DNA from 2 places in the Cupriavidus sp. USMAA2-4 genome. Region 1 is predicted to be linked to the other one. Evidence: predicted binding sites of a transcription regulator. Region 1 holds the regulator's gene; the other holds the start of a gene.

Region 1 (4,422 bases):
CGATCTGTGCCGCCACATCCTCCACCACGGCGGCCTCGGCCTGGGCCGGCGCCGCGTTGCTGGTGTCCTCGCCCGCGGGCGTCGTCGGGGATGGCGTCTGCTTATGTTCTTCCATGTCGATCCGTAAATAAAGCACGGCACGCGCCTGGCGCGGCCGTTGGGAGGTCAATCGGCAAGTCTAACCCCCAACTGGAGGCAGCCGGGCGATTTTCAAGAGTCGCGCCGGCAGCCGTTGAAACACGCGGTTACAAAGCCCCGTCCAGTGCAATCAACGCCGTGTTGCCATGCTGCACCGCACCTACTAAGATGGTTTTGAATAAAGTGATAAAAATAACGGGGGGCGCGGATGCATTGCCTGCGGGTCCATGCCGAAGGGGTTGCCATGCATAAACTGCCTGTCATCGCGATCTGCCTGCTCGCCGCCTTGTCGGCGATGACCGTTTTCATCTGCGCGTCCGGCGCGCTGACGCCGCGCGACACCGAATACGGCAGCGGCAAGGCCATCTTCAAGCACTATATCGTGCAGCACCTGCGCTGAGCGGGTCGGCACGATCCGCCTCAGTCTCCGAGTCCGTCGATGCGCCGCCGATCGCGTTTGGTCGGCCTGCCGTGCCACTGCGCGGCGGGTTCGCTATGCAGGCGGCGGCGCTCCGCCTCGACCTGCCTACGCGCCTGGCTGGCTTCGCTCTCGGCGTAGAGCGACTGCGCCACCGGCGCCGGCCCGCGTGCCGCCGCGATGCCTTTCACCAGCACTTCCCAACGCTGTCCATGCGCCTCCAACACCACCGTGTCGCCCGGCCGCACCTCGCGTGAGCTCTTGCAGCCCTGACCGTTGACCTGCACCCGCCCGCGCTCGACAGCCTCCGCTGCCAGCGAGCGGGTCTTGAAGAAGCGCGCGCACCACAGCCACTTGTCGATGCGCAGCCGTGCCTCCGGCTCGAAACTGACATTCATGCGGCAGCCCCCCGGGTCTGGGCACGCGTGCGCCGGGCTTCGAGTTCGTGCGGATGCGGCGCACGGAGATCCCAGCCCTGCAGGTGCTGCAAGGCGATCTCGGCCAGGCCGGCGATCCAGGCCGGCGCATCGTTGAGGCAGGGAATGAAATGGAAATCCTTGCCGCCGGCCACACGGAACACGGACATCCCCTCGATGGCGATCTCTTCGAGCGTCTCGATGCAGTCCGCCGGGAAGCCCGGGCAGAACACGTCGACGCGGCCGGCGCCGACCCGGCCCAGTTCGCGCAGCGTGGGCGCGGTATAGGGCTGCAGCCACTCCGCCCGGCCGAAGCGCGACTGGAAGGTCACCTGGTACTGCCCGGGCTGCAGGCCCAGCGCCTCGCCCAGCAGCCGCCCCGTCTTCAGGCATTCGCAGTGATAGGGATCGCCCAGCTCGAGCATGCGCCGCGGCAGGCCGTGGAAGGACAGGATCAGCTTGTCGCCGCGCGCGAAGTCCGGCATGCCGTGCTGGGCCCAATAGGCGCCGACCTGCTGGTGCAGCGCGCCGATATAGGCCGGATGGTCATGGAAATGCTTGACCAGGCGCAGCTCCGGCTGGTTGCGCCAGGCGGCCAGCACACGGAAGGCCTCGTCGAAGGCGGTCGCGGTGGTACTGGCCGAGTATTGCGGATACATCGGCAGCACCAGCACCCGTTCGGCGCCCTGGCGGCGCAGCGCTTCCATCACCGACGCGATCGACGGGTTGCCGTAGCGCATCGCGCAGGCCACGGTCACCTCGTGCCCATGCTGGTTGAGCAGCAGTTGCAGGGCGTGCGCCTGGCGCTCGCTGTATACGAGCAGCGGCGAACCCGTCATATGGGCCTCGCGCAGCCAGATCGACTCATACTTCAGCGCCGAAGCACGCGAGCGCAGCGGCAGGATGGCCCCGTACAGGATGGGCAGCCAGGCGGCGCGGGGAATCTCGACCACGCGCGGATCGGACAGGAACTGCTTCAGGTAGCGCCCTACCGCTTTGGGCGTCGGCGCGTCCGGGGTCCCGAGGTTGACCAGCAGGATCGCGGTACGCGTCACCTGGCCGTGCTGGTAGGCCGGTTCTGGCGAAAACGTCATGTCAATTCCGGTTTGGCGCGCCCGCGCGCGCCGGGTACGGGCCCGGCCGGTCGCCGCGCGCCGGCACGGGACGAACGTCAACTCTGGCTGAGTGCGCTGGACAGCAGCCGGGCGGTGATGTCGACGATGGGAATCACGCGGTCGTAGGCCATCCGGGTCGGACCGATCACGCCCAGCGTGCCGACGATCTGCCCGTCGACCTCGTAGGGTGCGGTGATGATCGCCATGTCCTCCAGCGGCACCAGCCGGCTCTCGCCGCCGATGAAGATCTGCACGCCCTCGGCATGGCTGGATACATCGAGCAGCTGCAGCAGGCTGGTCTTGTGCTCGAACACGTCGAACAGCCGGCGCAGCTTGTCCATGCTGGACGACAGGTCCTCCACCTCCAGCAGCTTGCGCTCGCCGGAAATGAAGACCTGCTCATCCTCCTCGGCCATGGCGTCGCTGCCCGCCTGCACCGCCGCCTGCATCAGCTGCGACATGTCCAGGCGCAGCGCCTGCAGTTCGCCGCGCAGGTGGTCGCGCACGGCGTCGAAGCTCATGCCGGCGTAGTGGGAGTTGAAGAAATTGGCCGCCTCCACCAGCTGGGCCGGGGTATACGCCAGCTCGGTCTGGATGATGCGGTTCTGCACATCGCCCTCGGGGGTGACGATGATCAGCAGGATGCGCTTGGCCGACAGGCGCATGAACTCGACCTGCCGGAAGGCCTGGGCACGCCGCGGCGTCATCACCACGCCGGCGAAGTGCGACAGGTTGGACAGGGTGCGCGCGGCACTGCTGAGGATACGCTGCGGGGCCAGCTGCTGGCCGCTGAGCTGGTCCTGGATCAGCTCGGCCAGTTCGCTGCGGGCGGGCGTGCCCTCGGGCGCCTTGGTGGTCAGGATGGAGTCGACGAACAGACGGTAGCCGCGCGGCGTGGGCACGCGGCCCGCCGAAGTGTGCGGACTGGAGATGAAACCCATCTCCTCCAGATCGGACATCACATTGCGGATGGTGGCCGGCGACAGGTCCAGCCCCGAGTACTTGGACAGGGTCCGCGAGCCGACCGGCTGCCCCTCGGCAATGTAGCGCTCGATCAGGGTCTTGAGCAGCGTTTTCGAACGTTCATCCATAGTGCCCCGATTTTACGCAACTTTTACCGGATGGGGCGTATCGCGCAACGGCCTGCCGCCGCGGCGGCAGGCCATGCTGACAATGGTCACGGCGGTATGGTCTAATCCCGGCATGTCCGCACACCCCAAGCCTGGCGCCGCCCGCGCGCCCTTCCGCACCGTGGCCCTGATCGGCCGCTACTCCACCGCCGGCATCGAGGCGCGGCTCGAGGAGCTGGCTTCCTGCATCCTCAAGAACGGCCAGGACGTGGTGTTCGAGCGCGATACCGCGCTGGCCACCGGCCTGACCGGCTATCCGGCGCTGGCACCGGAGGAGATCGGCCGCGAGGCCGACGTGGCGGTGGTGCTGGGCGGGGACGGCACGCTGCTGGGGATCGCCCGCCAGCTCGCCGGCCACGACGTGCCGCTGATCGGGGTCAACCACGGGCGGCTCGGCTTCATGACCGACATCCCGCTGGAAGACGTCCAGTCGGTGCTGCCCGACATGCTGGCCGGCCGCTACGAGGCGGAGACGCGCATGCTGCTGGAATCGCGCGTGGTGCGCGACGACGAGCAGATCTTCTCGGCGCTGGCCTTCAACGACGTGGTGGTCAACCGCTCCGGCATTTCCGGCATGGTGGAGCTGGCCGTCTCGGTGGATGGCTATTTCATGTATAACCAGCGTTCGGACGGCCTCATCGTCTCCACCCCGACCGGCTCCACCGCCTACGCCCTGTCGGCCGGCGGCCCGATCCTGCATCCCACGCTGTCCGGCCTGGTGCTGGTGCCGATCGCACCCCACGCGCTGTCCAACCGCCCGATCGTGCTGCCGCACGATGCCGAGGTGACCATCGAGGTGGCCACCGCGCGCGACGCCAGCGTCAACTTCGACATGCAGTCGCTGACCTCGCTGCTGCCCGGCGACCGCATCGTGGTGCGCCGCTCCGACAAGACCATCAAGCTGCTGCATCCGGTCGGCTATAACTATTACGCCACGCTGCGCAAGAAGCTGCACTGGCACGAGTATCCGTCGGAAGACAATCGCCTTTGAGCCGCCTCGCCTTCCGCCCCCTGCTCGCACCTGACCTGCACCTGACCTGCTCCTGACCTGCACCTGACCCGCCACCCAGAACGATGCTGCGCAGCCTTTCCATCCGCGATTTCGTCATCGTCGACGCGCTCGACCTCGACTTCTCCGCCGGCTTCACCGTCTTCACCGGTGAGACCGGCGCCGGCAAGTCGATCCTGATCGATGCGCTGGCCCT
Region 2 (4,422 bases), 420 kb from region 1:
ACCTGGAACACCGGCGCAGTGCGCATGTTCGGCTTCGAGGAAAGCGAGATCGTCGGGCAGCCGTTCGAACTGCTCTACCCGCCCGACGAGCGCGAGCACGGTGTGGCGGGCGAAGAACTGCGCAGGGCGCGCGAGGAAGGACGTGTGGAGGAAGATCGATGGCACATACGGAAGGACGGCTCGCGCGTGTATTGCACCGGCGTCCTGATGCGTCTGAACGAGGATGGCCTGCGCGGCTTCGCCAAGATCGCCCGCGAGGTCAATGTCGACGAAGCCGAGCGCAAGCGCGACGAGTTCCTCGCGGCGGTATCGCACAAGCTCAAGAGCCCGCTCAACCTGATCTATGCCAACGCGGAATTGCTGGCACGCTCCCCCGAGGCACACCGGAGCCTGCAAGTGTCCCGTGCCGCCGACACGATCCGGCGCAGCGCCATCAGCCAGGCACGGCTGATCGATGACTTGCTGGATGTGTCGCGCCTGCGCACGGGGGAGTTGACCATCCACTACGCGGCGGTGGACTGGCGCGAGATCGTCGAGCGCATCTGCCTGGCCTTGGACGAGGAAGCGCGCAGCAAGGGCATCAAGCTCTCGCCGCACCTGCCGGGGAATCCGGTGATCATCCAGGCCGACCTGCCCCGCATGGAGCAAGTGGTATGGAACCTGGTCGCCAACGCGCTGCAGTCGCCGGGTGCCGGGCGGGTGAACGTTACCCTGGCGGACGATGGCGAAGCGGCGACGCTGCAGATCGAAGACGATGGCAGCGGCATCGAAGCGGAGCTGTTGCCGCACGTGTTCGACATGGTCGAACGCGGCCGCCCGTCGCTGGGCCGCGACGACAGGCTTGGGATCGGGCTCTACCTGGTCAAGGAACTGGTCGGCCTGCACGGCGGCTCGATCACGGTCGAATCCACCGGCATGGCATCCGGCGCCCGCTTTACGGTCGCCTTGCCATTGCGCCGCGACAATGCCAGGGAGACCGACGAGGGACGGTTCGAGGCCAAGCCATTGAAGGCAGTGCACGTCCTCATGGTGGATGGGGACACGTCGACCAACGATGCGTTCCAGGCGCTGCTCAGCACCGAAGGCGCACAGGTGACCTGCACGGACAGCAGCGAAGAGGCCATCCGGATAGTGGAAGACCAGGCCATCGATGTCGTGCTGTCCGGCTTGAACCTGGGCGGGCCGGAGCGCCTCGCTTTCCTTGCGGCCCTGCGCGCCAAGCCTGAGAACGCCCACCTGCCTGTCATCGCGCTCAGCGCCGTGGTGCAGCGCGGCGGCATGCAAGGCGCCATGCAGAATGGCTACTCCGCCTACCTGACCAAGCCGATCGTACTCGATGAACTGGTGGCGGCCATTGCACGCGTGCGGGCTTCCAAGGACGAGTAGGTTCCCTGCATGGTGCCAAGGCGCGACGGCAGTCGACGTAGCCGCCGCATCAACGACCCCGCCGCGCGGACAGCCGCGCCATTCCTGACAAGGGCCGAACCATGCCCTTGTCGCGTCCGGACACGGCGCCGAGGTGGTCGCCACATCGACGCGCTGCAGATCCCGCAGCATCATTCTTTGACAAGGTTGCCCGCGCCGCAGAGTCGGGAGCGACGTTCGAGGCCGAGGAGGGGCAGGCCTAGCGCATGTGCACGCTCTGCGAGGCACCCATCCGTACGCTAGCTTGTGTTCCAGGACGTTGCCGGTAGCCCCTCTTTGGGCTTGTCGCTAGCTAGGGCGCTTTCCCTTGTGCCGTAGAGTGCATACAGGCTAACCCCGGAAGGCTGCTCAACTTCGGATGAGCTTGCTTTGCCGGGAGGTCCGCATCTACTTCATCGCCATGCCTCCGCCATGTCGATCCCGCTAACTCATTGAGAAGAAAGGAAATTCTTGGCGGCGAGATTGTGTGGGATTCCTGCGGAGTTCAGAGTTACGTGACCCAGGTTCAGAGTTGAGCGAATCTCGACACCTGCCTACCCCTATCCAAGGCCTCTCCGGGAAAACCCCCATTCAGGCCTTGTCTTGAAAACGTAAACCCCCGTCCCTATAATTAGCACTCGTCCGGTGGGAGTGCTAACAGCTTGATCCGGCGAGCCAATTCTGCTGGCCGTCCGTGCTGGCGGCCTCAATTTGTGAAATAAAACTCACTTGTACTAAGGAGTCCGTATGAATCTGCGTCCTTTGCACGACCGCGTGATCGTCAAGCGTCTGGACAACGAAACCAAGACCGCATCCGGCATCGTGATTCCCGACAATGCTGCCGAGAAGCCCGATCAAGGCGAAGTGCTGGCCGTTGGCCCCGGCAAGAAGGACGACAAGGGCAACTCCATTGCCCTCGACGTCAAGGTGGGCGATCGCGTGCTGTTCGGCAAGTATGCCGGCCAGGGCGTGAAGGTGGATGGCCAGGAACTGCTGGTCATGCGCGAAGAAGACATCATGGCGGTGGTCAACAAGTAATGCGGCTGCCGGGCGCCGTGCGCCCGGGCCCTGCTTGTGACGCGCCCGCCGCGGCGGGACGCCTGAGTCTCTCAGACTTATCCAACATTCCCGGTCTCCCGCATGGGGGATCCATCCAAGATTCGGAGTAACAGAACATGGCAGCTAAAGACGTAGTGTTCGGCGACGCCGCCCGTGCCAAGATGGTCGAAGGCGTGAACATCCTCGCCAACGCAGTGAAGGTGACCCTGGGCCCGAAGGGCCGTAACGTGGTGCTGGAGCGCAGCTTCGGCGGCCCGACCGTGACCAAGGACGGCGTGTCCGTGGCCAAGGAAATCGAGCTGAAGGACAAGCTGCAGAACATGGGCGCCCAGATGGTCAAGGAAGTGGCTTCCAAGACCAGCGACAACGCCGGTGACGGTACCACCACCGCAACCGTGCTGGCCCAGTCGATCGTGCGCGAAGGCATGAAGTACGTGGCCGCCGGCATGAACCCGATGGACCTGAAGCGCGGCATCGACAAGGCTGTCGGCGCTGCCGTGGAAGAGCTGAAGAAGCTGAGCAAGCCCACCACCACCAGCAAGGAAATCGCCCAGGTCGGCGCGATCTCCGCCAACAGCGACAACTCGATCGGCGAGCGCATCGCCGAGGCGATGGACAAGGTCGGCAAGGAAGGCGTGATCACCGTCGAAGACGGCAAGTCGCTGGCCGACGAGCTGGAAGTCGTGGAAGGCATGCAGTTCGACCGCGGCTACCTGTCGCCGTACTTCATCAACAACCCGGACAAGCAAGTCGTCCAGCTGGACTCCCCGTTCGTGCTGCTGTTCGACAAGAAGGTCTCGAACATCCGCGACCTGCTGCCGGTGCTGGAGCAAGTGGCCAAGGCCGGCCGCCCGCTGCTGATCATCGCTGAAGACGTCGAAGGCGAAGCCCTGGCGACCCTGGTGGTCAACAACATCCGTGGCATCCTGAAGACCGCCGCCGTCAAGGCTCCGGGCTTCGGCGACCGCCGCAAGGCCATGCTGGAAGACATCGCCATCCTGACCGGCGGCACCGTCATCGCTGAAGAAGTCGGCCTGACGCTGGAAAAGGCGACCCTGCAAGACCTGGGCCAAGCCAAGCGCATCGAGATCGGCAAGGAAAACACCATCATCATCGACGGCGCCGGCGACGCAGCCTCGATCGAAGCGCGCGTCAAGCAGATCCGCGCCCAGATCGAAGAAGCGACCTCGGACTACGACCGTGAAAAGCTGCAAGAGCGCGTGGCCAAGCTGGCCGGCGGTGTTGCCGTGATCAAGGTCGGCGCAGCCACCGAAGTCGAAATGAAGGAAAAGAAGGCACGCGTGGAAGATGCGCTGCACGCTACCCGCGCAGCCGTGGAAGAAGGCATTGTCCCCGGCGGCGGCGTGGCCCTGCTGCGTGCCCGTGCTGCCATCGCTGGCCTGAACGGCGACAACGCCGACCAGAACGCCGGTATCAAGATCGTGCTGCGCGCAATGGAAGAGCCGCTGCGCCAGATCGTGCTGAACGCCGGTGAAGAAGCGTCGGTCGTCGTTGCCAAGGTCATCGAAGGCAAGGGCAACTACGGCTACAACGCCGCTTCGGGCGAGTACGGCGACCTGGTGGAAATGGGCGTGCTGGACCCGACCAAGGTGACCCGCACCGCGCTGCAGAACGCCGCTTCGGTGGCTTCGCTGATGCTGACCACCGACTGCGCCGTGGCCGAAGCTCCGAAGGAAGAGTCGGCTCCGGCAATGCCGGGCGGCATGGGCGGCATGGGCGGCATGGACGGCATGATGTAAATCTGCCGGACTGCCGGCTTCGGCAGCCTGTCTGAAAAAACCCCCGCGGGTGCGAACCCGCGGGGGTTTTTGTTTGGGCGGCCGCCGCGTCCTGCGTATGCCGCCGGCAGAGGGGCGCGCGCGGCGGCGGGCCGGCTTCGGGCGCGGCATCCAGGGGGCGCGAGGCCCCGGCCTTTGGATGCCGGGCCGGCGCCTCAGA

The links. The regulator HrcA, encoded in region 1, represses chaperone genes, less so after heat shock. The targets are predictions, from matches to a motif close to TTAGCACTCNNNNNNNNNGAGTGCTAA.
Region 2: a site for HrcA is predicted at 2,036-2,062, ahead of groES (co-chaperone GroES). Genes of this name have one in related genera too.

What each region holds. Positions count from the first base shown of each region.
Region 1 covers NZ_CP017748.1:971,470-975,891, forward strand. The annotation lists gene grpE (nucleotide exchange factor GrpE) at 1-115, opposite strand, end outside; gene BKK79_RS41070 (hypothetical protein) at 383-538, shown strand; gene BKK79_RS04295 (RNA-binding S4 domain-containing protein) at 559-954, opposite strand; gene hemH (ferrochelatase) at 951-2,066, opposite strand; gene hrcA (heat-inducible transcriptional repressor HrcA) at 2,144-3,178, opposite strand; gene BKK79_RS04310 (NAD kinase) at 3,291-4,208, shown strand; gene recN (DNA repair protein RecN) at 4,292-4,422, shown strand, end outside.
Region 2 covers NZ_CP017748.1:1,394,172-1,398,593, reverse strand. The annotation lists gene BKK79_RS06220 (CheR family methyltransferase) at 1-1,386, shown strand, start outside; gene groES (co-chaperone GroES) at 2,152-2,442, shown strand; gene groL (chaperonin GroEL) at 2,580-4,223, shown strand; gene BKK79_RS06205 (methyltransferase family protein) at 4,418-4,422, opposite strand, start outside.